DNA from 2 places in the Sporanaerobacter sp. genome. Region 1 is predicted to be linked to the other one. Evidence: riboswitches for the same ligand, from Rfam matches in the RefSeq annotation. Region 1 holds a riboswitch; the other holds the start of a gene.
What was found. Region 1 has a riboswitch for cobalamin ahead of ACFWUA_RS00520 (YitT family protein). Riboswitches for the same ligand answer to the same signal wherever they lie in the genome.
Positions count from the first base shown of each region.

Region 2: linked by a shared signal. The riboswitch ahead of sucC (ADP-forming succinate--CoA ligase subunit beta) and the one ahead of ACFWUA_RS00520 (YitT family protein) in region 1 are both predicted to bind cobalamin.

Region 1 is NZ_CP181252.1:87,362-102,829, forward strand. Features, by position in the region: gene ACFWUA_RS00500 (methionine ABC transporter ATP-binding protein) at 74-1,078, shown strand; gene ACFWUA_RS00505 (methionine ABC transporter permease) at 1,079-1,720, shown strand; gene ACFWUA_RS00510 (MetQ/NlpA family ABC transporter substrate-binding protein) at 1,733-2,536, shown strand; gene ACFWUA_RS00515 (CDIF630_02480 family spore surface protein) at 2,592-2,771, shown strand; gene ACFWUA_RS00520 (YitT family protein) at 2,825-3,676, opposite strand; cobalamin riboswitch at 3,818-4,003, opposite strand; gene nifJ (pyruvate:ferredoxin (flavodoxin) oxidoreductase) at 4,062-7,589, opposite strand; gene ppsA (phosphoenolpyruvate synthase) at 7,753-10,113, opposite strand; gene ACFWUA_RS00535 (L,D-transpeptidase) at 10,235-11,605, opposite strand; gene ACFWUA_RS00540 (hypothetical protein) at 11,717-11,914, opposite strand; gene ACFWUA_RS00545 (hypothetical protein) at 12,040-12,198, opposite strand; gene ACFWUA_RS00550 (class IV adenylate cyclase) at 12,281-12,829, opposite strand; gene nagB (glucosamine-6-phosphate deaminase) at 12,849-13,589, opposite strand; gene ACFWUA_RS00560 (metallophosphoesterase) at 13,610-14,293, opposite strand; gene ACFWUA_RS00565 (ATP-binding protein) at 14,376-15,468, opposite strand, start outside.
Region 2 is NZ_CP181252.1:487,143-502,610, reverse strand. Features, by position in the region: gene ACFWUA_RS02420 (phosphate/phosphite/phosphonate ABC transporter substrate-binding protein) at 1-465, shown strand, start outside; gene phnC (phosphonate ABC transporter ATP-binding protein) at 477-1,214, shown strand; gene phnE (phosphonate ABC transporter, permease protein PhnE) at 1,180-2,751, shown strand; gene ACFWUA_RS02405 (hypothetical protein) at 2,876-4,231, shown strand; gene ACFWUA_RS02400 (MATE family efflux transporter) at 4,515-5,900, opposite strand; cobalamin riboswitch at 6,086-6,270, shown strand; gene sucC (ADP-forming succinate--CoA ligase subunit beta) at 6,480-7,640, shown strand; gene sucD (succinate--CoA ligase subunit alpha) at 7,663-8,559, shown strand; gene ACFWUA_RS02385 (FUSC family protein) at 8,584-9,075, shown strand; gene ACFWUA_RS02380 (phosphoenolpyruvate carboxykinase (GTP)) at 9,116-10,927, opposite strand; gene ACFWUA_RS02375 (ArsR/SmtB family transcription factor) at 11,380-12,516, shown strand; gene ACFWUA_RS02370 (ABC transporter ATP-binding protein) at 12,521-14,341, shown strand; gene ACFWUA_RS02365 (ABC transporter ATP-binding protein) at 14,310-15,468, shown strand, end outside.

The sequences.
Region 1 (15,468 bases):
AAAAACCTCTTGAAAGAGGTTTTTTGTATATAGTGTGATTTAATAAGTTAATTATTTAAAGGGGTGAACTGTGTTGATACGTGTAGAAAATTTATCAAAAGTATACAAAAACAACAATGAAGAAGTATATGCACTAAAAAATATCAATCTCGAAATCAATAGTGGGGAAATCTTCGGCATAATTGGATTGAGTGGAGCAGGCAAGTCTACTCTCATAAGATGTCTAAATAGACTTGAAGAACCCACTGAAGGAAAAATCTTTATTGATGATACTGAAATAACTAATCTAAATAAAAAAGATTTAAGAAACATTAGAAGTGAAATAGGAATGATATTTCAACATTTCAATCTTTTATCATCTAAAAATGTCTATGAAAATATTGCCTTTCCTCTGGAACTTGAAGGTAAAAACAAAAAAGAAATAAACGAAAGAGTAAAAACTCTTTTAAGATATGTAGATCTTGAAGACAAAAAACTTTCTTATCCTTCTCAATTAAGTGGAGGTCAAAAACAGAGGGTTGCTATTGCAAGAGCACTGGCAAACAATCCAAAATTGCTCTTAAGTGATGAAGGTACATCTGCACTAGATCCAAAGACTACTAAATCTATTCTTCAACTATTAAATAGAATTCGCAAAGAATTTGGCTTAACCATTGTACTTATCACTCATCAAATGGAAGTCATAAAAGATATATGTGATAGAGTTGCAATCATTGAAAATGGAGAAATCATTGAATTAGATACTGTAGAGGAAGTATTTGCAAATCCAAAGACAAAAACCGCCTCTGAATTCGTATCTAATTTAAAAACAAATATAGAAGAAGAAATAAAATATGAAAAAAAACCAGAAAGTAAACTTGTAAGACTTGGCTTTCTGGGAGAAAATTCAAAAAAACCCATAGTATCCAATATGATAAAAAATTTCGATATAGATGTAAATATTCTTTCAGGAAATATAAACGAACTCATGACCACTAGTATAGGAAATCTAACAGTTGAACTATTGGGAAAAGATGAAGAAATTGATAGAGCTATTCAATGGCTCACTAAAGAAAATATTCGATTGGAGGTGATTTAATTGTCAGAATTGATAGTTCCAGCATTATTAGAAACACTTTATATGGTCTTTTTCTCTACAATATTTTCACTAATTATAGGTCTTCCATTGGGAATACTGTTAGTCATAACTGAAAAAGGCGGCATATGGGAAAAGTCAATGCTCAACCAAACACTAAGTGGAATAATCAATGTTTTAAGATCTTTTCCTTTTATCATTTTGATGATACTTTTATTCCCACTATCTCGACTAATTGTTGGAAGTACCATTGGCACTAAAGCAACTATTGTACCATTATCTATCGCAGCAGCACCTTTTGTGGCTAGAATCATTGAAAGTGCTTTAAAAGAAGTAGATAGAGGAGTTGTTGAAGCCAGTCTTTCAATGGGTGCTACTATTCCACAAATAGTTTTTAAAGTACTTATACCCGAATCCATGCCTTCATTAGTTATGGGAATCACTTTGACTATTATCAATTTGATTGGTTATTCTGCCATGGCAGGAGCTATTGGAGGCGGTGGACTGGGAGATTTGGCTATAAGATATGGATTATATAGATTTCAAACTGATATCATGATAGTCTCTGTAACTATAATCATTGTTTTAGTTCAAGGAATACAGCTAATTGGAAATAAAATAGCTGTTTCTATAAATAAAAAATAAGGAGGAATTCTTGTGAAAAAAAATATTTTATTGTCACTATTAATTTTGGTTTTATGTACTTCTATTTTTACAGCTTGTGAAAAAAAAGAATCTAGTGAAAATACCATTAAAATAGGTGTATCACCTGTACCTCATGGCGAAATAATAGAATATATTCAAGATGATTTAAAGAAAGAAGGAATAAATTTAGAAATAATTGAATTCACTGATTATGTAAAACCAAATTTATCTCTTGCAGAAGGTGAAATTGATGCCAACTTCTTTCAACATGAACCATATATGAATGAATTTGCTAGCGAACAAAATATTAATATTATATCCCTTGGAAAAATTCATGTAGAACCATTGGGACTATATTCATCTAAATATAGTTCCATAGAGGAACTGAAAGATAATAGCACCATAGCTATACCAAATGATCCTACAAATGGCGGAAGAGCACTTATTCTTCTTGAAAAACATGGACTTATAAAATTGAAAGATGGAGCTGGACTTTCAGCTACTGAAAAAGATATAATAGAAAATCCTAAAAATTTATCTTTTCAACCTCTCGAAGCAGCCGGTCTTCCAAGAATACTAAGAGATGTCGATGGAGCAGTTATAAATGGAAATTTTGCAATAGAAGCTGGACTTGTTCCTACAAAAGATGCCTTGATTCTAGAAGATAAAGACTCTCCTTATGCAAATATTATAGCTGTGAGAAGTGGTGAAGAAAATGAAGAAAGATTTCAAAAACTATTGAAAATTCTTCAAAGCGAAAAAGTTAAAAAATTTATTGAAGAAAAGTATGATGGTGGAGTTATTCCTGCATTTTAAAAAGTTAAGCATTATTTTTTAAAATTTGCAAATACTATGTATGAGGAGGGATAACTTGAAAAAAAATATAAGAATAAATAATTTTAAGGAAAGAAATATGTCTATCCCTATAGAAAATCAAAAAACTGCTGCATATTATGATATAAAAGGACTAAAACCCCAATCAAGAGTTCCTATTCCAACCTTAACAGGAGTCATAAGAGCTAAAGAATGGGTGGATGAAAATGAAAAATAGGGGTGAGAAATTTCCACTCCTATTTTTCATTGAAATTTACATCTATATCTTTTTTAATCTCCAATATTTTTAAAGCCATCACCTAGTACTTCATATACATTGCTTACAGTTATAAAAGCATTTTTATCTATATCATTTATATAATTTTTCAATCTAATAAAATCTTTTCTATCAACAACAGTTACGAGGACTTGTTTTTTATTTCCTGTATATGCTCCCTCAGCATAATATAGTGTTGCTCCTCTTTCCAAATCTTTAATTATATACTTTTTTATCTCTTCACTACGCTCACTAACTATGCTTACCTGTTTAGATAAGTTTATTCCTTCAATAGTCGAATCTATCACAAGACCATTTACTATAACTCCAAGTAAAGAATACATTCCCAATTCAGGCCCAAATGCAAAACCCGCTCCTATAGTTATAGCAAAATCAGAAAGTAGTACTGCTTTTCCTAAATCTATTCCCCAAAACTTATTCAATATTTTTGCTATAATATCCGTACCTCCAGTAGAAGCATTTCGATTGAATACTATTCCCATACCAATAGCAGATATAAATATACCAAAAGAAAGTTGAAGTATAATATCTTCTACTAAAGGAGCATGTATAGGTATTATTTTTTCAAACAATAGTACTAAAAAAGAAGTACCTAAACTTGCATAAATAGTTTTGACACCAAAGCTTGTCCCAATAACCAAAAAAGCAACTATAAATAATACTATATTTATAATGATCATAAAAACCCCTATTGATAAAAATGGAAATACATGATTTAAAACAATTGCCAATCCATTGGCACCACCTATAGCTAAATTTCCTGGCATTAGAAAAAAATATAATCCAGCTGCTACCATAAACATTCCAATAGTTATAATAATGTAATCTTTTATTTTTTTTGACACTTTCCCACCTCCAATAATATAAAAGTCCCCTAAACTCAATGGGTTTAGGAGACACAAATATATAAAGAACTAACTATAGGCACAATTCACCTATTTCTCTTTTAAAAATTCCCTCTAAACACCCCCTATCGACCGTAGAGTTTTTGGTGCATAAATAAAGGCAGGTCTTCTGACTTTGGTTCATTAGAATTTAAAGCCTTCCCAATTGTCTCAGTGGCATGTATTTTAAATTCTTCACCATTACAGCGGCGGGACCGTATAGGATTTTCACCTATTTCCCTTTTAAACAGAGAAATTATTCTCTATACCTTCATCTACATATTCAATTTTATTTCAATCTAAGTATATAGATAAATATAGTTTAAGTCAATAGCAGTTCTATATGCTACTTGTTTTCATCAAATTTTCTATAGATTTCATATCTTTCTTTTGCATCTAATTCTGCTTTTTCATAAAGCTCTTCTGCAAGCTCAGGAAAAGTATGCTCAATTTGAGAATATCTTACTTCACCCATTATGAAATCTTTAAAAGATTCCTTAGGCTCTTTTGAATCTAATATAAATGGGTTTTTCCCTTCTGCTACTAGCCTTGGATCATATCTATAAAGATGCCAATAACCAGAATCAACAGCCTTTTTTTCTTCATTTACAGTTCTGCCCATTCCTGCCTTTATACCATGGTTTACACAAGGTGCATAGCAAATTATCAAGGATGGTCCCCTGTAGCTTTCTGCCTCCACTATAGCCTTCAAGGCCTGATTCATATTTGCTCCCATAGATACTTGAGCAACATAAATATATCCATAGTTAATTGCCATTCTTCCTAAATCTTTCTTTTTAGTCCTCTTACCTGCTGCCGCAAATTTAGCCGCTGCAGCTGTTGGAGTTGATTTAGAAGCTTGCCCTCCAGTATTTGAATATACCTCCGTATCAAATACCAATATATTTACATCTTCACCTAGTGCCAATACATGGTCTAATCCTCCATAACCTATGTCATAAGCCCAGCCATCTCCCCCTACTATCCATTGAGATTTTTTGATTAGAAAATCCTTTTTACTTAAAATTTCCTTCATGATTTTGTGATTTTTTTGAGATGAATTTTTTATTTTATCTACCAGTTCCCTAGATATTTTTTCTGATTTTTCTCCATCCTCCATATTTTCTATCCATGCACTAAAGAGAGGATTTAAATCAGTATCTATATTTTCATCAATAGCTTCTTTCATTAAATCCTTTAATCTTTCTCTAATCTGTTTTACAGCTACATACATTCCAAGACCAAATTCCGCATTGTCTTCAAATAGAGAATTTGCCCAGCTAGGCCCTTTTCCCTCCCAATTCACAGTATAAGGTATAGATGGTGCACTAGCTCCCCAAATAGAAGAACATCCTGTTGCATTAGCTATCATCATTCTATCTCCATATAGTTGAGTGACAAGTTTTAAATAAGCTGTTTCTCCGCAGCCAGCACAAGCTCCATGAAACTCTAATAGAGGTTTTGCAAATTGACTTCCCTTCAATATTGTTTTACTCATTAAATTATCTTTATATTTTATATTATTAACTGCATATTCCCAATTATCGTTTTGTCTTTCTATTTCTTTTTCTGCCTTCACCATGACCAAAGCCTTCCCAGGTGCTGGACATATATCAGCACAATTCCCACAACCCGTACAATCAAGGGGACTTATCTGTATTCTGTATTCTAATCCTTCCAATCCTTTTCCTACTGCACTTTTAGTCTCAAATGTATCAGGGGCATTTCTTTTTTCTTCTTCATTTAATAAAAATGGCCTTATCACTGCATGAGGGCATATAAAACTACATTGATTGCACTGAATACATTTATCTCTTTGCCATTGAGGTATAAGAACTGCTATACCTCTTTTTTCATACGCGGTAGTACCTAATGGAAAAGTCCCATCTTCCATTTTCTTAAAGGCACTAACTGGAAGACTATCCCCTTCCATTTTAGCCATAGGTCTTTGTATATCTTTCACAAATTTTGGTTCTTCTTTTCTTTCATCTCTTACTTCACTTTCTTCTGAAAAACTTAAATATTTCTCAATATCAACTTTAACTAGTTCATTTATTCCTCTATCAACAGACTTATTGTTCATTTCCACTACAATATTTCCTTTTTTGCCATAAGTCTTTTGGATAAATTCTCTTAAATATTTAACTGCATCTTCTACAGGAATCACATTAGCCAATTTAAAAAAGGCAGCTTGCATAATCATATTAATTCTTGAACCTAATCCAATTTCCTGAGCTATATCTTCTGCATCTATTATATAAAAATTGATATCATTTTCTTTTATATACCTTTTTATATGATTGGGAAGTTTTTGATTTAATTCTTCAACCTTCCAAGGACAATTTAAAACGAATGTTCCCCTTCTTTTCAATCCTTTTAACAAATCATAATTATATATGTAAGTCTTGTTGTGGCAAGAAACAAAATCCGATTCATAAACTAAATAAGCAGATTTTATAGGATTTTCCCCAAATCTCAAATGAGATACAGTGGTTCCTCCAGACTTCTTGCTATCATATGAAAAATATCCTTGAGCATATAAAGAAGTATTGTCTCCTATTATTTTTATAGCCATTTTATTTGCTCCTACAGTCCCATCAGAACCAAGTCCCCAAAATTTACATCTTATAGTACCTTCTTTGGACGTATCTACAAATTCTTTTACTTCAAGAGAAGTATTTGATACATCATCATATATCCCTATAGTAAATCTATCTTTTGGTTTATCCATTTTTAAATTTTCATATACTGATATGATATGAGCAGGAACTGTATCTTTTGAGCCCAATCCATATCTTCCTCCTACAATTATAGGACTCATTTCAGATTCATAAAAAGAACTTCTCACATCTAAATAAAGTGGCTCCCCAATAGAACCAGGTTCTTTTGTCCTATCTAATACAGCAATTTTTTTAACTGTTCTAGGCAGTATTTTGAAAAAATGTTCTATAGAAAATGGTCTATAAAGATGAACTTTTACTAATCCTACTTTTTCCCCTTTATTCATTAAATAATCTATAGTTTCCTCTATAGTTTCACATACAGAGCCCATAGCAACTATTATTCTCTCCGCCTCAGGATGACCATAGTAGTTGAAAAGTTTATAGTCTCTTCCAGTAATCTCGTTTATCTGATTCATATACTTTTCAACAATTTCTGGTACCTTTTCATAATATGGATTTGAAACCTCCCTACCTTGAAAATATATATCTGGATTTTGAGCAGTCCCTCTAACAACAGGCCTTTCTGGATTTAAAGATCTATTTCTGAAATCTTCTACAGCCTCATAGTCTAAAAGTTTTTCAAGTTCCTCATACTCTATGACTTCTACTTTTTGAATTTCATGACTTGTTCTAAATCCATCAAAAAAATGTAAAAAAGGTACTCTACCTTTTATAGCACTTAAATGAGCTACTCCAGCCAAATCCATAACCTCTTGAACACTACTTGACGAAAGAAGTGCAAAACCAGTTTGTCTTGTAGCCATAACATCTTGATGATCTCCAAAAATAGAAAGGGCATGAGTAGCAATAGCTCTTGCACTAACATGAAATACTCCTGGCAAAAGTTCCCCTGCAATCTTATACATATTGGGTATCATAAGCAAAAGTCCTTGAGAAGCAGTATAGGTAGTAGTCAATGCTCCACCTTGAAGAGAACCGTGAAGTGTTCCTGCTGCTCCAGCTTCTGATTGCATCTCTACTACCTTTACTTTTTGCCCAAATAAATTTTTTCGTCCTTGACTTGACCACAAATCCACCAATTCCGCCATAGGAGATGACGGTGTTATAGGATATATAGCTGCAACTTCTGTGAAAGCATAGGAAATATAAGCTGCTGCTTCATTTCCATCCATAGTTTTTGTTTTTCTCATGCTAAAACCTCCAATGTTTTCTTATTATACCTTTATTATTTTACTTTTTGCTTATTTCATACATATACTAAATTTATACATAAAATATACCCTTCGCATTGTGCAAAGGGTATATTTGTTAGGGGTCTATGGTATATTTATCATATAATAATTATTTATATTATTATAATCCTCTTATTTTGTTGAGTATAATTCTCTGCTCTACAGTAGCAACTAATCTTCTTGTATATGCTACTGTATCTGGATTCACACTCATACTATCTATTCCTTCTTGAACTAAAAACTCTGCAAATTCAGGATATTGAGATGGTCCTTGCCCACAAATTGAAATAGTCTTTCCATATTTATGAGCAGCTTTTATAAGTATTGAAATTGCTCTTTTAACTGCTTCATTTCTCTCATCAAAATATCCCATATTGTTTAGAATACCTGAATCTCTATCAGCTCCCATAACTAGCTGAGTCAAGTCATTTGAACCAATACTGAATCCATCAACAAGTTGTGCAAATTCTTCAGCTTCAAACACTACTGATGGCACTTCTGCCATTATCCATAATTTAAAGCTATTATCTTGAACTAATCCTTCTTCTGCCATGATATTTTTAACTTTCACAAGTTCCCATGTAGTCCTTACAAAAGGAAGCATAGCCCATACATTTGTAAGCCCATATTCTTCTCTTACTTTTTTAAGAGCCCTACATTCAAGTCTAAATCCTTCTTCATAATCAGGCGATATATATCTAGATACACCTCTCCATCCAATCATAGGATTATTTTCAATTGGTTCTACTTCATCTCCGCCCTTTAATCCTCTAAATTCATTAGTTCTAAAATCGCTAAGCCTTACAACTATAGGCTTTGGATATATTTCCTGTGCTACAGTCATAATTCCTTCTGCCATTTTATCTATCATCAACTGTCCTTGACCAGTTTTCACTAAATACATTGGATGAGCTCCAATCATATTTGTAAATATAAATTCAGTTCTCATAAGACCTATTCCATCAAAAGGTAAGTTCTTGTATCTTCCTATTATGGATGGTTCTCCAAGATTCATATATATCTTTGTCGCAGTAATTGGAGCTAATTGATGTATAAAATCTTCACTTATAGCTGCACTCGAAACAGTAACTTCACCTTTTTCTTCACTCTTTTCTTCCTGGAATACTTTCCCTTCATAAACTACTCCTCTTGTAGCATCTACAGTAACTTCCATACCTTCTTTTAAATTTTCACTTGCAGTTTTAGCTCCTACTATACAAGGTATCCCAAGTTCTCTTGAAACAATAGCAGCGTGACAAGTTCTTCCACCTTCATCAGTAACAACTGCACTAGCTCTTCTCATAGCTGGAACCATATCTGGGTTTGTCATAACTGTCACTAAAATGTCCCCATCTTCTACTCTTGCGATCTCACTTATATCAAGTATATTCTTTACTTTTCCACTAGCTATACCTGGAGAAGCAGGTAATCCTCTAACCAATGTCTTCAACTCAGCTTTTTCATCCATAGCTTTTGCTTCCTCCTTCTCTTTCAAAGTAGTTATAGGTCTTGCTTGTAAAATATATAATTCATTTGTATCTTCATCAAAAGCCCATTCAATATCTTGATGTTTTCCATAAATATTTTCTATCTTCATTCCATAATCTGCTAATTCATATATTTCTTCATCACTCAAACATTGTTTGTTTATTTTATCAAATCCTAAGTAATCGCCTACATTTACTTCTACTGTTCCAACCCCATCTTTCTTTTTAACTATCATAGTAACTTTTTCTGAAATATGTTTTTCTGAAATTTTTCTATTTGCCTTGTCAAATATATATTCATCTGGAGAAACTGTTCCCGATACTATTGCTTCTCCTAATCCCCAGCTTGCATTTATCATCATTTCATTTCTATTGTTATTTACAGGGTTTGCCGTAAACATAACTCCGGATTTTTCACTATTTACCATCTTTTGAACTACAACACTAAGTGAAACTTCGAAATGATCAAATCCTTGTTCTTGTCTATAATAAATAGCTCTTCCTGTCCAAAGGGAAGCCCAACATTTTCTTGTGAAATTTAACACTTCTTCTATCCCACTTATATGAAGATAAGTATCTTGTTGTCCAGCAAAAGAAGCTTCTGGCAAATCTTCAGCTGTTGCTGAACTTCTAATTGCTACAAAAGGATTTTCCAAACCAACATTTTTACTAAATTCAATATATGCTTCCTTTATTTCATTTGCTATAACATCTGGTATCTGACATTCATCGATCAAATCTCTTATTTCCTTAGATTTAACTTGCAATTCATCAGAATCTTCCACATCAAAACTTGCAATCTTTTCTTTTATCTTATCTTGCAAATTAGATAACTTGATAAAATCTCTATAAGCCCCAGCTGTCACGCAAAATCCAGGTGGTACATTTACCCCTTTTTGCGTCATTTCTCCTAAATTTGCTCCTTTTCCTCCTACAACAGGTATATCATTTTTGTCTATTTCATTGAACCATCTTATATACTTGTATTTACTCATAAAGTATACCTCCTACGCAATAATTATATATATATTATATCATATATTTTTAAATGTGCTATACTATTTATTATTTTTTTCTAAAAAAAAGCTTTACAATTTTGTAAAGCTTTTTAGTCTATTATTTAATGACTATAACTGCTGTATCATTTGGATCTGCCCAATTAAATAAAAACTGAGCATGACTTGTGTAATTTCTAACACATTTATGTGATCTAGGAACAGTTCCGATAGTAAATAGATATTCTTTAATTCCTGGATCTGTTTTTTCTCCATTTTTCACTACAAATTCTACAGGTATTCCATGTACATAGGCCCCTTGAGAAAATCTGATACCATAAGGAGCATATCCAGTAATCTCCTTTAAGTTCTCATCCAAATAATAAAATCGTTCTTTTTTTTCCATAACCTTAAACTTTCCTATAGGTGTCTCATATCTGACCTTGTCTTTGACTCCAGTAGTAGCCAATGTATATGATATAAGAGTCCATTTATCTCCTCTTTTTTCAAATACTGCCTCATTCTGATTGGTAGTATCTACAACAATAGCCTTGGCAAATGTATCTAAGTTGTCATCAAAAAAAATATATTTTTTAGGTATCCAATATTCTCCGTCATACTCTGTACTTTTAACTTTAAAATAGCCTTTAACTTCTCCTAATATAGAAACCAACATTCCATCAGGAAAATATCTAAATTTAGTCATATCATTTAAATTTGTATAAGCAGGGGCACTTTGATAAGCTTGCATACCATATTCATCTAATGCCTTTCCATTCATTAGAGGTGGAGAACCATTTTCATCTTTGTAATTAGATATATAACCATAACTACTAGCTTTCAATTTTTTTTCAAGATCTATTATAGATGTATACATATTTTCAAAATTAAAAGTTCTAATCGAGCCTGTGCCATTTGGAACAAATCCACTAATCAAATTCCCATTCTTATCATACCAGCTAATTCCAAACCACTTGTTTGAATTCATGTTTTTAATTTTATCACCATTCACTTCATTTAATAGTTTTACTTTATCATATATTTTGGCTTTCCCTAAAACATTGCCATTATAAGACGGCTTATTATATACATCTACATTATCAACTGTAAACAAATAATAATCATAAGGCATTAAATATTTATTATATCTTATGTCTACATTAAACTTTTCTGGAACCACCGTATGAAATGTTTTACTTAAATTCCCAGCTCCCAAAGAAAAATTGGCAAGTGATTTATTGTCTTGTAAATATTTTTTATTTCTCAAAAGATAATCAATACTTTCACCATTTTGGGCTTTCAATGTAAGTTTATTATCTTCGCTTATACTTATATAACTAATGTCTGATTCCAATTCTCTTTCATCTTTTTCTCCATTTATGCTATTTTCTAATTGAGATTTACCAATATCTGCTTTCTTGGGTGTTTTATAGCTACAAGATGAAAGCAAAATAGCGCCTATCAATATAAAAGCTATAATCGTTTTTTTCATATAAATTTTTCTCCTTTCATTCTTAAAAATAATTATCTCAGTTAATAAATAGTATTCCATATAAAAGTCTATTAAATGCATAAAAAAATCCCGTTTGTAAACGGGATTTTCTTAACAATAGCAAAATAAAACTACCAACAAGAGAAAGAAAAATAGTAAAGAATCATCAGCTCTATCTCCATATCCACAATTACCAAAAAAAACTACTAAAAGTAAAAAGAAGAATAGTAAATTTTCATTGCCTCCGCCTCCAAAAATGTCAAATAATCCTCTTTTTTGTGGACTTGAAATATTTAAATCTTCTGTCATAAATAAACAACCTCCTTTTTTACACTCAATTTATTTTATGTAATATGTACTTTAAAAGTTACTTTTTATTTGCTTTTTAAAGTAAAAAACACAGTAGAAAATCTACTGTGCAGCCACATATAATACTAAAATCCTGAAAACAAGAAAAATATTAGCAATAAAATCAATAGCATATCATTTGAGCCACCTAACATTTTCCCTGAATCACCCCATAACAATATGAATAGTAAGAAAAAAAGTAGTAGCATACTCTCGTTGCCACTTTTGAATATATCCTGTAACATAACCAATCCTCCTTATCAATAAAATACTTAATACATATTATTCCGGCAGCTTCATTTCGTTACAATTTATTTATGAAAAGACCTAGGTAGTTAAACCTAGGTCTTTTCTCAACTCTACTATAGATTTAGTTGATATATTTTTTTCATCTATATCTAACAATTTTATAGCCTTTGTTAAATCATCTTGTTCTTCAACTTCTATTTCCATATAAGTATATGGATAAGTATTTTCATCCCAAGTATCTATATCAAATCTTATTCCATCATAAATATATGAAATTCTCTCTTTAAAACCTTTCTGAATCACATCATAACCTAATACTTCCATTATATATAATATTGCTTTTTTATCTTCTATATCACTACTAATTTCTACATTTTCTCTAATTCCATCTTTAGAAACATTTTCTTTTAGAGTAAGAGTATACTTTGTTTGATTTGTATCCAAGTCTTTTGTCTCTCTCAATCTCAAATAGCTATTATTTTTATGTTGTATGCTGTTATCCTTTGAATCTAAGAGATAATTTATTTGTTTTTCTCTTTTTATTAAAGATGCACCAACATTAGATAATTTCTTTTCAATTTCATCTTTCACAATATTGAGTACCTTAACTTCCAATTCCCTATCCATACTGGACTTTCACCTACCTTTATATCTCTTTAAGATAGTTCTTAGCAGCTAATTCATCTAAAATTACAACTACATCAGGATGTAATAATAAAAGAGAAGCTGGTATTCTCGTGGAAACTTTCTCTTGCTTTAGCAATTCACAAATTACAGGAGCTTTCTTTTCTCCATTGGCCAAAAGAAGTATTTTTTTCGACTTCATTATACTTCCAATTCCCATAGTTATAGCCTCCTTTGGAACTTCATCAATAGAATCAAAAAATCTTGAATTTGCCTTTATAGTAGATTCAGTAAGACCAGTAATATGAGTTCCTAAATAAAGTTCATCATCAGGTTCATTGAAAGCAATATGACCATTTTCTCCTATGCCTAATATTTGTAAATCTATTCCACCACAATCTTCTATTTTTTTATCATATTCTCTGCAAAACTTTTCTACATCCTCTGCATTCCCATCTGGAATATGAATATTATCTTTAGGAATATTTATGTGTTTGAACAAGTTTTCTTCCATAAAATAATGATAGCTGTTTGGATTGGTATATGGAATATTTAAATACTCATCTAAATTAAATGTAACTACTTTAGAAAAATCTAATCCTTCTTCTTTGTGAAGCCTTATAAGTTCCTTATAAGTACCTATAGGTGTGCTCCCTGTCGCTAATCCCAATAAAAGATCTTCTTTTTTCTCAATCTCCTCTTTTATGATATTAGCAGCTGTAGTACTCAAACTCTCATAATCTTTTTCAATAATAATTTTCATAATTTCAAGCCTCCCACATATTATAATAATTCTTTAGGTGAAAAATTTATATAATCACTTGACACACAAATAAATTGTATTCCTTCAATGTTTCCTTCAACGACATATTTAAGGCCTTCAGAGTGCAAGTGTCCATAAATGCAGATATCAACTGCGTTTTCTTTCATTAAATATATAAACTCATTGGGTGAAGCATCTTCATTGAATGGTGGATAATGAATCATAACGATTTTTTTTTCAGTACTTTTTTTAATTGAATTTAAAGAATTTTCTAATCTCCCCAATTCCCTATTGTACATTTTTTCATCATGAGATGAAAAGCCCTCACTATCTTTGGCTATCCAACCTCTACATCCAGCTACTGCTACATTTTTATAGATATAACTATCATTTTGAATGAAAAATATAGAATTAAAATTAAAACTATTCATCTTTTTTTTACTTTCCCACCAATAATCATGATTGCCCTTAGTTATGATTTTTTTGCCTGGCAATTCATCAATACGTTTTAAATCATAATAAGCCTCATCCAATTTCAAAGCCCAAGATATATCCCCAGGTATAAGAACTAAGTCTTCATCCTCTACTTTTAATTTCCAATTGTTAAATATCTTTTCTTCATGATTTATCCATTTCTCACCAAATACATCCATGGGCTTTTGCTGAGAATAGTCTAGATGTAAATCACCTATACCAAATATCATAATTTTCACCTCAGTTAATGTTAAACTTTAACTTACAAATGGCCATTTTTACAGTTTCTATTGATTGAACCAGCACTTTAACTTAAAGCTTTATATAATTAAATTTCGCATTGTGCTTACTCAACAATTCACTTTCTCTAGTATGACAAGTAAACATTATTATCTGTCTATTTTTAGATTCATTTTCCAAAAAACTCAAAATATTTTCTAACCTTTTTATATCATACTGAACAAAGCAATCATCTAGTATCAAAGGAGTCCCTTCTTCTATGACAAGATTAGCTATGCCAAATCTAATTGCAAAATAAAGTTGATCTATAGTACCACCACTCAATTTATCTATATCCACAATAGTATTAATATCTGGCTCAACTATAGAAATATTTAAATTTTCATCTATTTTTACCTCACCATATCTTCCAGCTGTTACATTTTCAATGATCTCACTCACTTGTCTATTTAATATGGGAGCAAAATCTCTCTGTATATTTTTAGATATTTTTTCAATAGTATCTCTTGCAAGCTTTAAAGATTCCAGTCTCTTTTCATATTCATTTTTCCTTTTTTCCAATATCTCTATATCTTCTTCTATCTCAACTAAAGGTCTAAAATTCAATATTAAATTTTCCACTCTTTCTTCTGCTTTTGCAATATTAAACCTCATACTGTTTATATTTTCTTCTATCTTTTCCAATTCATAAACCAATTTTTCTTTTTCTAAAACATTTATATCTTCATAAATTTCATCATAGATTTCTGAAGCCTTGCTTTTCAAATATTCTAGATTTCTACTTCCCAAAATATTGTTCAACAATAATTTCTTATTTTCCAAATTAATTTTAAGTGTCTCATATCTCTCTTTATCTTTTAAGCCCTGTTTAAACTCTTCTATATTAGATAAAGAATTTCTTGCAAAAATTTCTCCTATTTCTTTAGAAATCTTGTTTATTTCAATATTAAAATCATTTAATTTATCGTCTAAATGCTTTTTTTCTTCCAATGATTTATCCTTTATATTTTTAAGCTTTATATATTCAAAATACTCTTTTTGAAGTATATTTAAATCTTCCAATGTAAAATCAAATCTACTTTTAAGCAGAAATTCATAATCAATCAATTTTCCCTTTAATTTTTCAATATCTTCAATTAATTTGCTTCTTTCCATACTTAATTTC
Region 2 (15,468 bases), 400 kb from region 1:
GTAGCTTTTGTAGACCCATCTTCAACATCTGGATATTTATTTCCAGGAGCACATTTGATAAACGAAGGGATAGATATAGAAAAAGATATAGAATATGTATATGCTGGAGGACATGACAAGGCATTGCAATTGCTATTAAATGGTGACGTAGATGTGGCAACTACTTTTGTAGATGCAAGAGACAGATATAAGGAAGATTTTCCAGAAGCTATGGAAAAGACTGAAGTATTAGGCTATACTGATTATATCCCAAATATATCTGTAACTGTTAAAGGAGACATGGAAGAAGAGCTTAAAGACAAGATAAAAGTTGCATTATTAAACATTGCAAAAACTGAAGAAGGTTCAGAACTTTTAAAGACTTTATTCAATATGTATGGATTTGAAGAGGCAACAGATGCAGATTATGATATTATAAGAACTACAGCAAAGACGATGAATATTGACTTAAAAGAAGCCGAATAGGAGTGAGTGCAATGCTTAAAATAGAAGATTTAACTGTTTCCTATGATGGCAAAACATTAGCAATAGATAATATAAATACAGAAATTAAGCAAGGAGAATTTGTAGGTATAATAGGTTCTTCTGGTAGTGGAAAATCTACTTTACTAAAGTCTATAAACTTATTAGTTACACCTCTAAGTGGTAAGGTATACATAGATGATGTAGATATTACAAAGCTAAATAATTCTCAGCTTAGAAATATAAGAAGACAGATAGGATTTATTTTTCAAGATTATAACTTAATTGAAAAGTCTACCGTCATAGACAATGTATTAATTGGAAGGCTTGGATACAAGTCTTCCCTAAAGTCTTTTTTTGGATTGTTCAATGATGAAGACTATGAAAGTGCAAGCAATGCATTAAGACAAGTAGGTTTAAGCAAAAAAATGTTTGAAAGGGCAGAAGAGTTGAGTGGAGGGCAAAAGCAAAGAGTAGCTATTGCTAAGACTCTTTGTCAGAAACCAAAGATTATTTTAGCAGATGAGCCAGTATCTAGCTTAGACATAGCTACTTCTCAAAGTATAATGGATTATTTTAAGGTTATTAATGATGAGAAAAATATTACTATAATGATTAATCTTCATGATGTAAATCTGGCAAAAAAGTACTGTCATAGGATTATAGCTCTTAAAAATGGTAAAATTCTCTATGATGGGAAAGTAGGTGATTTGAGAGATGAACTCCTTAAAGAATTATATAGCCAAGAATAAAATACATAAAAGCTTATATTTTTTAGGAGCGATAATTATTTTGATTTTTCTTGGGTTTAAGGTAGAATTTGATTTTGTAAAACTACATAAAGGTATACCTAGTATGTTTAATCTTTTTCAAAGAATGCTAAAGCCAAGTATATCTTATGGGGTAGAAGCATTTGACAAACTAATTGAAACAATTCAAATTGCTATAGTATCATCTATTTTAGGTGTATTGGTAGCATTACCTTTTTCTCTTTTAATTGCAGACAATATTGCTCCAAATAGGTATATATCAGCCATACTAAGCGGAGTGTTTTCTTTTCTTAGAACTATACCAAGTTTAATATGGGCAGCGATTTTAGTGAGTATATTTAGTGTAGGAAAATTTTCAGGAATAGTTGCCCTTACTATCATTGCATTTTTGATAGCGCTGAAATTATTTAGAGAATATATTGAAGGGATTAAAGAAAATCAATTAAATTCAATCAAATCAGTAGGTGCTAATTCTACACAAGTTTTAAGGTATTGTGTTTTACCTCATATATTAGAATTATCTATTTCTATTTTTTTTATTGTACTTGAGACAAATATCCGCGGTGCAACTATTTTAGGATTGGTAGGTGCTGGAGGAATAGGTCAGATTATGTGGAGGGATTTAAATCATCTTAGATATGACAATTTATCCACGTTAATATTAATTTTATTTTTTACAATTTTGATTATAGATGTACTAAGTTTATTTGTTAGAAAATATCTTATAAAAAAAGCTGTAAGATTTAAATCTATTGATAACTATAAAAAATTTCAGCTATTTAAGATTTTTTATATACCTATTTTAGTAATAATACTATTTTTATTTGCTTTTAGCTCTTTGAATATTACCTATGATAGATTTATATTAGGATTAGGGCAGGGCAAAGATGTCATATCGAGAATGATAAGAATAGACCCCAGTTGTTTTTCTAAGCTTATAGAGGGAATATTAGAAAGCTTTTTTATAGCTGTATTTGCCACAATAGTAGGGGGATTATTTGCTTTAGTTCTTTCATATCTAACAGCATACAATACATCACCTAGCAAAGGAGTTTCTATATTTTTAAAGGGAGTTATAAATATTTTAAGGACATTTCCGCCAATTGTAACAGCAATAATATTTTTTAGAGGAGTAGGACCGGGACCCATGGCTGGAGCTATGGCTCTTAGTATTTATACAACAGGTGTGCTTACCAAAATGTATAGTGAAGTGCTGGAAAATGAGGGGAAAAACATACAAGCTAGCATAACAACAACAGGAGCAACTAATTTGCAGTCTTATAGGCATGGACTACTACCTCATACATTCCCAACATTTATTAGATTGGCATTATATAGATTAGAATCAAATATTAGAAATTCTACTATTCTAGGAGTAATCGGTGCAGGTGGAATAGGTACTACATTAGTTATGAATATAACGTGGAGAAATTGGGAAAAGGTAGGTTTTCTACTTCTTGGTATATCCATAATGATAATAATAATAGATAAATTAAGTCAAATGGTCTCCAACTATTAAAGATGATGTAATAATAGATATAGGAGCCTTCCATAAACCTAGTTTTCCATCCGACCCCGCCTGTGCATGTGGCGGCTTTTATGCCGCCCAGTATTAAAACAAAATTTAGATTGGAGGTGTTAATATGTCTATTTTGCGTTACAAAATTCTAATTTTTCTTTTAATTTTAGTGTTAGTATCTGGATTTCTTGTAGCTTGCGATAATATGCCTAACAAGTCTATAGGAGAGAATGATTCTTTTATAGTATATACCAAAGAAGATGGACTATATTTTTCTTATTTAAATAATGGAGAAGAGACTGAAGTTCATGAAGGAAAAGAATTTAGCTATCCCATTATTTCAAAATCTGGAGATTACATAGCCTATACCAATAAAGATAGTCTTTATATATATGATATGAAAGAAAAGAAGTATGAAAAAATAGCAGATAAAATTGCTTCTTATGATTGGACAGATGATAAAACTATAGTGTATGCTACTAATGAACCAGGTTTTACAATGTTTAATGTATTAACCAAAGAAAAAACTGAACATTTAGACGAATACTACTATGATAATTTTAAAGCTTCTAATAGAAATATTATTTATGGCATAAAGATAAGCAAATGGACGACGGGAGAAGGAGATTTTGCTGTCAATAATGGTATCATAGAGATAAATTTAAATGAGTATGATTCAAAAAACAAGACATTTTCAACAAATATAATAATAGAGGGCCGGAAATCCACTGATGAAATGATTGGATATGACCCTGTTATATGGGATGTAACAGAAGATGGAAAGTATATTTATATTATGGAGAAACCTGCTTCAGCTTCATTGAGTGCAGATGGAATAGGCATAGGGATATATGATGTGGAGGAAAAGACACATACAGAGTTTACAGATATAGCAACATTACCTCATAAAAACCATTTATCTATAAATCCAAAGTATAACAATTTAATTGGTCTAATTGAAGGTGGCAATAGGGATATGATTATGAATAAAGAAGTTATTTTATTAGATATAAATGAGGATAAAACATATAAAACAATTAAATTTATGGATAAGGATTTGGTTGCTATGACTCCAAGTTTTACGCTAGATGGAGAAAAATTATTATATTCAGCAACTAAAAGTTTAGAGGATGTTTGGGAAATGGACTTTAACAAGGCGTATGATGATTGGGAAAATCAACCACACAATATTTACGAAGTAGATATAAAAACTTCAAAGACAAAGAAAATAACAGAAGGGGATTATTTCGATTTCATGCCTATAAGTATATCTAAAGATGAAATATTATTTAGTAGATATAAAGGCAATGGATATTACAGTCTAATAAAACTAGTTGATGGAAAGGAAAAAATATTAGCAGATAATATTATACTTGACTATCACAATGAAGGCAGAGCCTTTGGGTTTTATGGACATCTAGAGACAGAAAAGAGTATGGATATATTTTCGGGAGGTGTTTTTATAGTAAGCGTAAAATAGCCCCTACCTATTAAAAATGGAGGCCATACATTATATACTATTCTTTGTTAGGAACTTTACATTGAGTGTATCTTTTTCTAATCTTTTGTAGTAGAGCCAAAAACCATTGCGGTTAAACTATTGGCTCTACAATCTTCAATTTTTTAGTCCAAATTTTTCTTTCTCCTTCAGTCATTTGAGATAATTTCCCTTATTGTTGATATTTAAAGGTATTATCTCATAGAAAGTATTTCTTTAAAATGTGGGATAGATTTGGCACTTATGAACCTTTGCCTCTGTCCCTTTATGAATCAATGAAACCTTTTTTACGCCAATTACCTTTCTTAAAGAAAATAATAGTTATAATAGCTCCTATTGTCCAAGACATAAGTAGAGAAATAAAAATGGATTCAGGCCTTCCTGTAGGATATGCTTCACTTATAGTCAAATAAGCAATACCATAAGCTATTGGAACACGAACAAAAACTGTTGTAACAAGTGAAATCCACATAGGTGTCATAGTATCACCAGCACCACGCATTACACCAGATAGACTTTGAGTTATTGCCATTGCAATATATCCCACTGCAAGAATTCTCATCATGTGTACACTTAAATCAACTAATTCTTTAGTGTCAGTAAAAACACTCATAAGATATTTACCAAAAATCAGAAGTAAAATAGTTATTGTAATAGAAGTCCCTACAGCAATCATAGTACCTTCCTTAGTACCTCTTTCTACTCTATCCATTTTTCTAGCTCCTATATTTTGACCAGCATATGTTGTCATAGCACTACCAAATGAGAAGTTTGGCATCATGGCAAATCCATCTACACGCATTATAATTACGTTAGCAGCTATGACCATTTCACCAAAACTATTAGTTAATGATTGTACTACAATCATTGCAAGAGAAAAAATAGCTTGTGTTAATCCTGATGGTAAACCAAGTTTTATTAGTCTATGAGAATATTCCTTATTTAGTTTCAACATTTTCAGATTTAAATCAAAACTATTTTTAGATTTCATTAATTTTATAATGGATAGAATAGCTGAAAAACCTTGTGCAATAATAGTTGCAAATGCAACTCCAGGAACGCCCATATTAAACTTAGCAACAAAGATAATATCAAGTACTACATTTAAAGCAGTAGAAATCAGTAAAAAAATAAGAGCTGAGATTGAATCCCCAAGTCCTCTTAAAACTCCAGATAATATATTAAAATAAGCAAATCCTGCAATTCCAATAAAAAAAATGGTTAAATAGTCTGTGCACCAATCTATAATAGATTTTGGTGTCTTAAGAAGTGAAAGTAATGGACGAGCAATAATTGGTCCAATAATCATAATTGCTATTGAGGCTATAGCTGTCAGTGATAAACAGACACCAATAGTGTGGGATAGTTTTTCTCGATCTTTAGCCCCAAAATATTGAGCTACCATTATACTAGCTCCTACAGAAATTCCTACAAATAGAACTAGCAAGAGATTTAATATAGGAGAAGCACTACCAACTGCAGCAAGGGCATTGTCACCAACATATTTGCCTACAATAATGGAATCAGCAGTATTATATAATTGTTGGGCAACATTTCCTATTAGCATAGGTATCGCAAACTCTATAATTCGCTTCCAGGGAGGACCTTCTGTAAGATCCTTCGGGGCGAATAATTCTTTTAAATTTACCATATTTGTCCCTCCAAAAATTAAGATATATCTAAAATTATATCACATTTTAAAACATAGTAATAAACAATATTTAATTTATATTGCTACAATCAATAATATAGTTTAGGAGTAGTAAAAGGCAATGAAACTTTCAGAAATTTAGTATTTGACAGTTGTAATTTTTCGTGATAGTATCTATTTAGAATTTAATATAGTGACCATTTGGTACAATCTTAATGATTGTTTAAAAGGGAAGTTCGGTTAAATTCCGACACGGTCCCGCCACTGTGATAGATAGAACCTTAAGTTTGCCACTGTACTTAAAAGTATGGGAAGGTTTAAGGTTTGTTATTCTTAAGTCAGGAGACCTGCCAATGGGAAAAGCTGTTTATTACTCACGAGGATGGGGAGAGGCTATTAAAAATAGGTTAAGCATATGATTTATTCATATGTATTAAATATGTCTGCTTAATCTAATTATTAATAATGCTCTTTCTATAACAATAGAAAGATTTTTTTATGTTTATAATCCCGTGGTAATAACTCAGCAAACTTTTGCTGAGTTTTTCATTTTATATAAAAGAAATGGGAGGGAAAAGTATGAATATTCATGAGTATCAAGCAAAAGAAATATTGAGAAGCTTCTGTATACCTGTACCTAATGGCAGAGTTATTTATGATCCAGAAGATGCTGAGAGAGCTGCTTGGAGAATAGGTACTGATATTGCAGTAGTGAAATCACAAATTCATGCTGGTGGTAGGGGAAAGGCTGGAGGTATAAAAATAGCAAATTCAATAGATGATGTCAAGAAGTATTCTAAAGAATTAATAGGTAAAATCTTAGTGACACCTCAAACTGGGCCTAAAGGAAAGGAAGTAAAGGCTGTTTTGATTGAAGAAGGTTGCGATATTTTTAAAGAATACTACTTAGCTTTTGTTTTAGATAGAGAAAAGTCAAAGATAACTCTTATAGCTTCTGAAGAAGGTGGAACTGATATTGAAGAAATATCAAAAGAAAAGCCTGATATGATATTTACAGAATCTATAGATCCATTGCTTGGAGTATTAGAATTCCAAACAAAAAGGATAGGTCTTAATATCAATATTCCACAGGAATTGATAAATCAATTTGTAGAAGTTGTAATGAATTTATATAAATGCTTTGTGGATAAAGACTGTACACTCCTAGAAATAAATCCTTTGGTACTAACAGCAGATAAACAATTGTTAGCTTTAGATGCAAAAATGAATTTTGATGAAAATGGTTTATATAGAAATAGGGATATAGATAATTATAGGGATTTAAGTGAAGAAAATGAAAAAGAGATAGAAGCATCAAAGTATGGACTTTCATATATATCACTAGACGGCAATATTGGATGTGTAGTTAATGGAGCAGGATTGGCAATGGCTACAATGGATACTATCAAATACTATGGAGGAGAACCAGCAAACTTTTTAGATGTTGGAGGAGGAGCAACAGAAGAAAATGTAACCAATGCATTTAAAATAATAATGTCTGATTCTAGAGTTAAGGGGATTTTTGTCAATATATTTGGTGGAATAATGAAATGTGATGTTATCGCTAAGGGAATTGTAAATGCAGCTAAAGAGTTGGCATTAAATATTCCTCTTGTGATTAGACTTGAAGGAACAAATAGGGATTTAGGTATGGAAATACTAAAGAATTCAAAACTTAATATATTTACTGCTAAAGATATGGATGAGGGGACTAAGAAGATAATTAGTTTAGTTCAATAATTTTGTGGGAGGGTGGCTAAGAATGAGTATTTGGGTTGATAAATCTACTAGAGTAATAGTTCAAGGTATAACGGGGAAAACGGCTTCTTTTCATACAAAGCAAATGCTTGAATATGGTACAAATATAGTTGCTGGTGTTAGTCCTTTTAAAGGAAACACAAAAGTGGAGGGTATAAATGTGTTTGACACTGTGAAACAAGCTGTTTATGAAACTAAAGCAAATGCATCTATTATATATGTTCCTGCAAAATTTGCTGCAGATGCAATTTTAGAGGCAATTGATGCAGAACTAGAACTGGTAATTTGTATAACAGAGCATATTCCAATTAAGGACATGCTAATTGTAAAGAATTATTTGAAAGGTAAAAAAACTAGATTGATTGGGCCCAATTGTCCTGGTATAATAACACCAGGAGAATGTAAGATTGGTATTATGCCTGGATATATTCATAAGAAAGGAAGAATTGGGATAGTATCACGTTCTGGAACTTTGACTTATGAAGCAGTTCATCAATTAACTGAAAGAGGAATAGGACAATCTACAGTAGTAGGAATTGGGGGAGATCCTATTATAGGGACAGATTTCATTGATGTATTGAAAGCATTTAATGATGATGATGATACTGATGGAGTTGTTATGATAGGAGAAATTGGAGGAAATGCAGAAGAAAAGGCTTCCCTATGGATTAAGGAAAACATGAAAAAACCTGTAGTGGGATTTATTGGTGGCAAGACTGCACCTAAAGGAAAGAGAATGGGGCATGCAGGTGCCATTATTTCTTCAGGAAAGGGTACTGCTGAACAAAAGATAAAGACAATGAGTGATTGCGGAATATATATTGCAGAAACTCCTACAGCTATTGGAGATACTTTAGTGAAAGCACTTATGTCTAATGATTTGCTTAAACAGTGCATTTAGTTTAATAATATTAGGGGGATGAGTATGAAAAATACAGCAAAGAAAAATAAGAAAATTAAATTTCCTGGGATGAGGGTTATTAAAACAGTTATTGCAGTATATATATGTTTTTTGCTTTCTTTTCTTAGAAAGACATCCCCTTTTTACTCAGCTATAGCTGCGATATTATGTATGCAAAATGATCATGAAAATAGTTTTAAAACTGGAAAATCTAGAATGATTGGGACATTAATTGGAGGAATGTATGGATTTATTGCTATAATGGGGATTAACTATTTTAATATTGAGTTGTTTAGTTATCTACACTATTTAATTTTAAGCTTATTTTTGATTCCTATTATATATACAAACGTACTATGTAAATCTGCAAGTTCATCGTATATTAGTTGTGTCGTATTTTTAAGTATTACAGTATCTCATGGTGGGGATGCATCTCCATTGTTATTTGCATTAAATAGGGTAATTGATACATTGATAGGAATCATAGTCTCCCTTTTTATAAATAAGATAATTTAATGGGATAGCGGGTGTTCTCGCTATCCCATTAAATTTAAATCTAGTCTTTAAAGTCTTTAAGACGTTTTTCTAAAGCCAAAATTTGTTTTTCTAATTCTTTAGGCAATCTATCACCATATTTTTTGAAATCTTCCTTTATAGAGGCAACTTCTTCTAACCATTCATATTTATCAATACTAAGTAATTTTTTCATATTAGTTTCACTTATATTAAGTCCATCGGTGTCAATTGCATTTAGAGTAGGCATATACCCTATAGGAGTTTTAATTGCTTCGCTTTCACCTGAAACCCTTTCAAATATCCATTTCAACACACGACTATTTTCTCCAAATCCAGGCCATAACCAATCACCATTTTCATCTTTGCGAAACCAGTTAACATAGAAGATTTTAGGTAAATTATCTGGGCTTGTCTTTTCTCCAATATCTAACCAATGTTGTAAATAGTCTCCCATATTATAACCACAGAAGGGCAACATAGCAAATGGATCACGACGTACCTTGCCAATATCATCAGATATGGTGGCAGCTGTAATTTCAGATCCCATGACGGAACCCATGAATACTCCATGTGCCCAATCAAAACTTTCATGTACTAGAGGAACAGTATTTGGTCTACGTCCACCGATTAATATTGCAGATATAGGCACTCCGTTGGGGTCATCCCATTCAGGTGCGATTACTGGACATTGTTGCGTAGGAGCTGTAAATCTAGCATTTGGATGGGCAGCCAATCTATTATCCTTTGTAGTCCAATCATTACCTTGCCAATCAATTAGGTGTTCAGGTGCATCATAGCCAATACCTTCCCACCAAATATCTCCATCGTCAGTTAATGCAACATTTGTATAAATGGTATTTTTGGCTATAGTTTTCATTGCATTGGGATTGGACTTCATGGAAGTTCCTGGAGCAACACCAAAGAAACCAGCTTCAGGGTTAATGGCATATAGACGTCCATCTTCACCAAATTTCATCCATGCAATATCGTCTCCAATAGTTTCGATTTTCCAGCCAGGAATAGTAGGTATTAGCATAGAAAGATTAGTTTTACCACAGGCACTTGGGAAGGCACCAGTGAAATATTTTACATCTCCTTTTGGATTTGTAATTTTTAAAATCAGCATATGCTCTGCCAACCAGCCTTCATCCCTAGCCTGAACAGATGCAATTCTTAGTGCAAAGCATTTTTTACCTAAAAGTGCATTTCCACCATAGCCAGAGCCATATGACCATATTGTTCTTTCTTCTGGAAAATGACTTATATATTTTTCTTCAATAGGAGCACAGGGCCAAGTAGAATCTTTTTCTCCTTCAGACAATGGAGCACCTACTGAATGTAGACAAGGTACAAATTCTCCATCCCCAAGGGCTGCAAGTACTTCACTTCCCATACGAGTCATGATACGCATATTAACTACGACATAAGGGCTATCAGTTAATTCAACTCCTATTTTAGATGCTGTAGAACCTATAGGTCCCATTGAAAATGGAATAACATACATTGTTCTCCCTTTCATACAATTTTTATAGAGTTTTTTCATAGTATCCTTTAGTTCCGTAGGATCGATCCAATTGTTTGTAGGACCCGCATCTTCTTGGTTTTTAGAAGCTATGAAAGTTCTATTCTCAACACGAGCTACATCCGATGGGTCACTGCGAAAAAGATAGCAGCCTGGTTTTTTCTGAGGATTTAATTTTATGGCTGCACCACTTTCTGCCATTTTTTCTAAAAGGTGAAGGCTTTCCTCCTCTGAACCATCACACCAGTGAATTTTATCAGGTTGACACATATCTGCCATTTCTTTTACCCAATTTAACAATTTTTGATTGGTAGTCATTTTACTAATCATCACCTACTCCTCCACAATTTAAGTATCCTAAATAGGACCAGCTTATAACAATAATATATTAGCATAGAAAGAAAAGGTTTTCCAGTTATAATTGCATTATTTATTCGTTTAACTTATATCTAAAAAAATATATATATCTATTTACCAAAGAGATTTGGTTAGGGCGGTCTAACCACAGTGGATAATAAAAGTGGATATAGAATTATAGTAACATATTATCGAAAATGCTACCATGATTGATTAAATCCTTAATTCCATAAAGTGCTTGAGAACCTACGTCACCTAATGCGACTAGTTTCATAATAATCCCACTTATTTATGACAATTTTAATTACAAGAATAATTCGAAGCCTTTTAAATCTAAGATATACAAATATCCATATTTGACAATTATCTAATTTAGAGATATAATAAAAGAAATATGAAAAATATAATTACGAGGGGGTAGGATAGTGAAATTAATTATTGAGAATAAACCCAATGTCTATTGGGAAGCAAATGCTATTGTAAGAGAAATTTTAGATCGTGAAAAAGGAGAGCCTGTACATATCATTGAAAACAAGGATCGTTTTATAGTTTCTGAAGATGAAATCAATGAAAAATACAGCGATTTGATTAAGTTTTATGTAAAGGTTTTTGATGAATCAATAGATGTTTTAAAAGATTATCCAGAATGGAAAGAATTATTCAGCATCCAATCAAACCAAGAGGATTACGGATTTTTTGAATCGTTGACTAGGTTTACCAATGCAAAGGAAGTGGATGAACTATCGAAAACAGAATTTTTTAATGCTTGTTATTATCATCTTCGAAACATAAATGCCGAAGCAGAACAAGTAGATCTAGATGACATGGAAGAGACTAAAAAAGCTCTTGAAGAAGTGAAGGATAGAGCATTTGATGCAGAATATTATATAGGAAAAATTATGGCTTCTGAGTTAGATAATGATGAAAAAATTAAAATGATGGATTTGTTTCAACATGCAGATGAAAGATTTGCTGCTTATGTTGAACTTATTCAAAGAATCGAAAAAATTTATTTGAAATATTATGGTGATGTAGAGCATTATGTTAGGTCCAAAGTAGAATTGTTTTCTTCTTCAGGGAAAGATGATGCTAAAAATACTCCAATTATAAATTATATGGATATTGAACAATCGAGCTTCCGAAGTGCTGAACCTATTCATTTATATTTTTCAATTATTAATAAAGGTACTTTTGGAATGACAATTATTATGGATGAATCCATAAGACCAAATATGATTTTTGGTATTTTATTTGAAGAACTTACAGAGTTACTTAACAAGGAAAAACATGATGCGGAACTTTTCGTTGAACAAATGAAAGCTTTGGGAGAAGAAAATCGATTTAATATTATGAAACTGTTAAGTCAAAAACCACACTATTTAAAAGAGATTGCTTGTACTGTAGGGCTTACTCCTGCTACAGTGTCGCATCATATGGAACAATTAATTAAGGCAGAGCTAGTTTATATGACTACTGAAGGACGAAAAGTTTATTATCATGTGAATGATAAAAAAATTGAAAAGTTGGGAGAATTATTTGGCCAATGGTCAAAAGGAGTGTGAAAAAATGAAATATATTCAAGCTGCATCTAAGAAAAAAACCATCCAACGGATGATTGAACCTATCACCAAAGAGATTTGGTGGAGTATGATTTTATATGGAATATCAGGCGGTTTGATTCCTGCATTATCTGTTTTTTCTATGGAATGGATTACGAGTAGAATTTTAAAAAGCAATGTGGAAATTAGAGAAGTGATAAAAATTATCGCCCTCGTATCTTTGGCTGGTTTTTGTTTAGAAGTTATTAAAACACAGACTGAAAGGCGAAATTATAATAAAATTAACTTGATTCGAATGAATTTTTTGAAGGAATTGATGCATAAGACAATGACTATGGATTTGAAGTATTATGAAAATACAGAATTTGCAGATGAAATGGAGTCTTGTTTTATTGCTGTTTCAAGTAACAACAATGGAATTGAAGGCATTTATCATACAGTCTATCTATTGGGTGCTAAATTATTTGGAGCAATTTTACTTGCTATTGTTCTAGCTCAAATTAATTTTTGGATTGTAGTAGTGATTGTTTTATCTGTATTGATTACATTTTGGACATTGACGAAAGTATCAGATGCACATTACCAAAGGAAAGAAGAATTAAATCAAGCAGAAAGAAGAAATTTTGGTTATGGACGTCTAACTACAGATTTTAGTTATGGAAAAGATATTCGAATTTATAATTTTCAAGATCGTTTTTTACAAAGCTATGAAAATGAAATCCAAAACCTAGAAGATATATATAGAGATTTGTTTTTAATCGAAAGAAGATTTTCATTATTATCCATTTTGGGATTGGTATTTGCCGATCTATTTGTTTACTATATATTAACGACCAATGGTATGTTGACATTTCAAGTTTCAAAATTCGTTATGTATTTAACTGCAACCAGTATATTTTCACTTATGATGAATGAGATTACAGAGGATTTTGCAAATATACATAAAGAATTTGCCTATTGTAAAGATGCGATTGGTTTTTTGGATATGAATCTTATTACGGAAGAATCAGATAAAAGCTATGCACCTAGTACACCAATATCGGTAGAGTTTGAACATGTTTCTTTTAAATATCCGAATTCTAAAAAATATGTTTTTGAAGATTTATCCTTTAGAATTGAACCTTCAGAGAAGCTTGCACTAGTAGGTGTTAATGGAGCTGGGAAAACCACAATTGTGAAATTGCTTACTGGCCTTTATCGTCCGACTTCAGGCAGAATTCTTATTGATGGAATTGATTATACGCAGTTTAGTATTGAGGATTTACATGAATTGTTTGGAGTGGTTTTTCAAGATGTTGAACCATTGGCAGTGACAATTAAGGAAAATATAGCTGCTAGTTCTAGTGATATTGATGAAAAAAGAGCAAAAATGGTTTTGAAACAAGTTGGACTTTGGGATAAAATTAGCCAGTACGAAAAGGGAATAGATCAAATGCTATTAAAGATTATTGATGAAGATGGTGCTGTTTTGTCAGGTGGAGAAAATCAAAAACTTATGATTGCAAGGGCGCTTTATAGGAAAGGAACACAAATGATGATTATGGATGAACCTACAGCAGCATTGGATGCACTTGCCGAAGAAAAGATTTATCGTGAATTTGATCAAATTATGCAAGGAAAAACCTCATTATTTATTTCTCATAGGCTAGCAAGTACTCTTTTTTGTGATCGAATACTATTATTAGATAGCGGAAAAGTGTTAGAAGAAGGAACTCATGATGAATTGTTGAATTATGATGGACTTTATGCTCATATGTTTAAAACTCAAGGAAAGTATTATCAGGAGGTGGAGGAAAGTGAAAAACAGGCAAGTGCTGAAAGTATTTAATAAAACTATAAAAGAAATCATGCCTTCCATATATTTATGGTTGTTTATTGGTGCTATTGCAAGTACACTAAATACTTTATTGACCATAATGATTCCCAAATTGCTTATTGATGCAGTTATGGAGAAGGTGACTATTTCCCATCTCTTGAAAATGCTATTAGTCATAGGAGTATCAAAATATGTATTATTAGAAGCAAATAAATGGATTATGGTCAAACAAAATTATCAAAAAGGAATCCTAAATCAGAGGACTATGAAAAGATTTGCAAAAAAAATAACTGCTATTGATTATAGTTATTTGGAAGATCCAGATATGTTGGATTTAAAGGAACGAGCTACTTTTGCTGTCCAGTCATATGGTGCATTGGAAGTTATTGTAAATTCAATGATTAAATTTTTAACCGCAGTATTTACTCTCATTGGAATTAGTGGAATTATCATTCAATTTAATTATTTATTTTTGTTGATTATTTTTGCATTATCAACACTTAGTTTAGTATTTAGCTATCGTATAGTTATTGAAACTCAAAAATCAGTACAACAGGTTATTCCTATAAATCGTAAATATAATTATTATGTTGGGCAGTGTTTGAATGGTTGTCAGCAAAATGATTTTAGAATCTATAATATGAGTGATATGATGGTAGATAAAATTACAGATTTAAATATGGAATCTATGGGATGGTCTGATAAACTTTATATTAAACTTGCAAACATACTGTCAATCCAAAGTTTAATAAATCACTTAACACAATTTGTTACTTTTGCCTATGGAGCAATTTGTGTACTTTCTACGCAGTTTGGACATAAAATCACATTAGGAGAATTTACACTTTTGGTAGGAGCTAGTCAGCAATTTTCTACTACATTTATGTCTGCGGTTGAAAGCTATTTTAAGTTTATTGAATCTCTAAATTATTTAGAGCCTTTTGCTCAATTTATGGCTTTGCCTGAAAGTGAAGAAAATCATGGTGAGATTGTACCTGAAAGTTTTGAAACATTGGAATTTCACAATGTATCCTTTTCTTATCCAAAAAGTGAAAAAAAGATTTTAAATCGTATTAGTTTTAGTATTCATAAGGGTGAGAAAATATCAATTGTTGGATTAAACAATGCAGGGAAAAGTA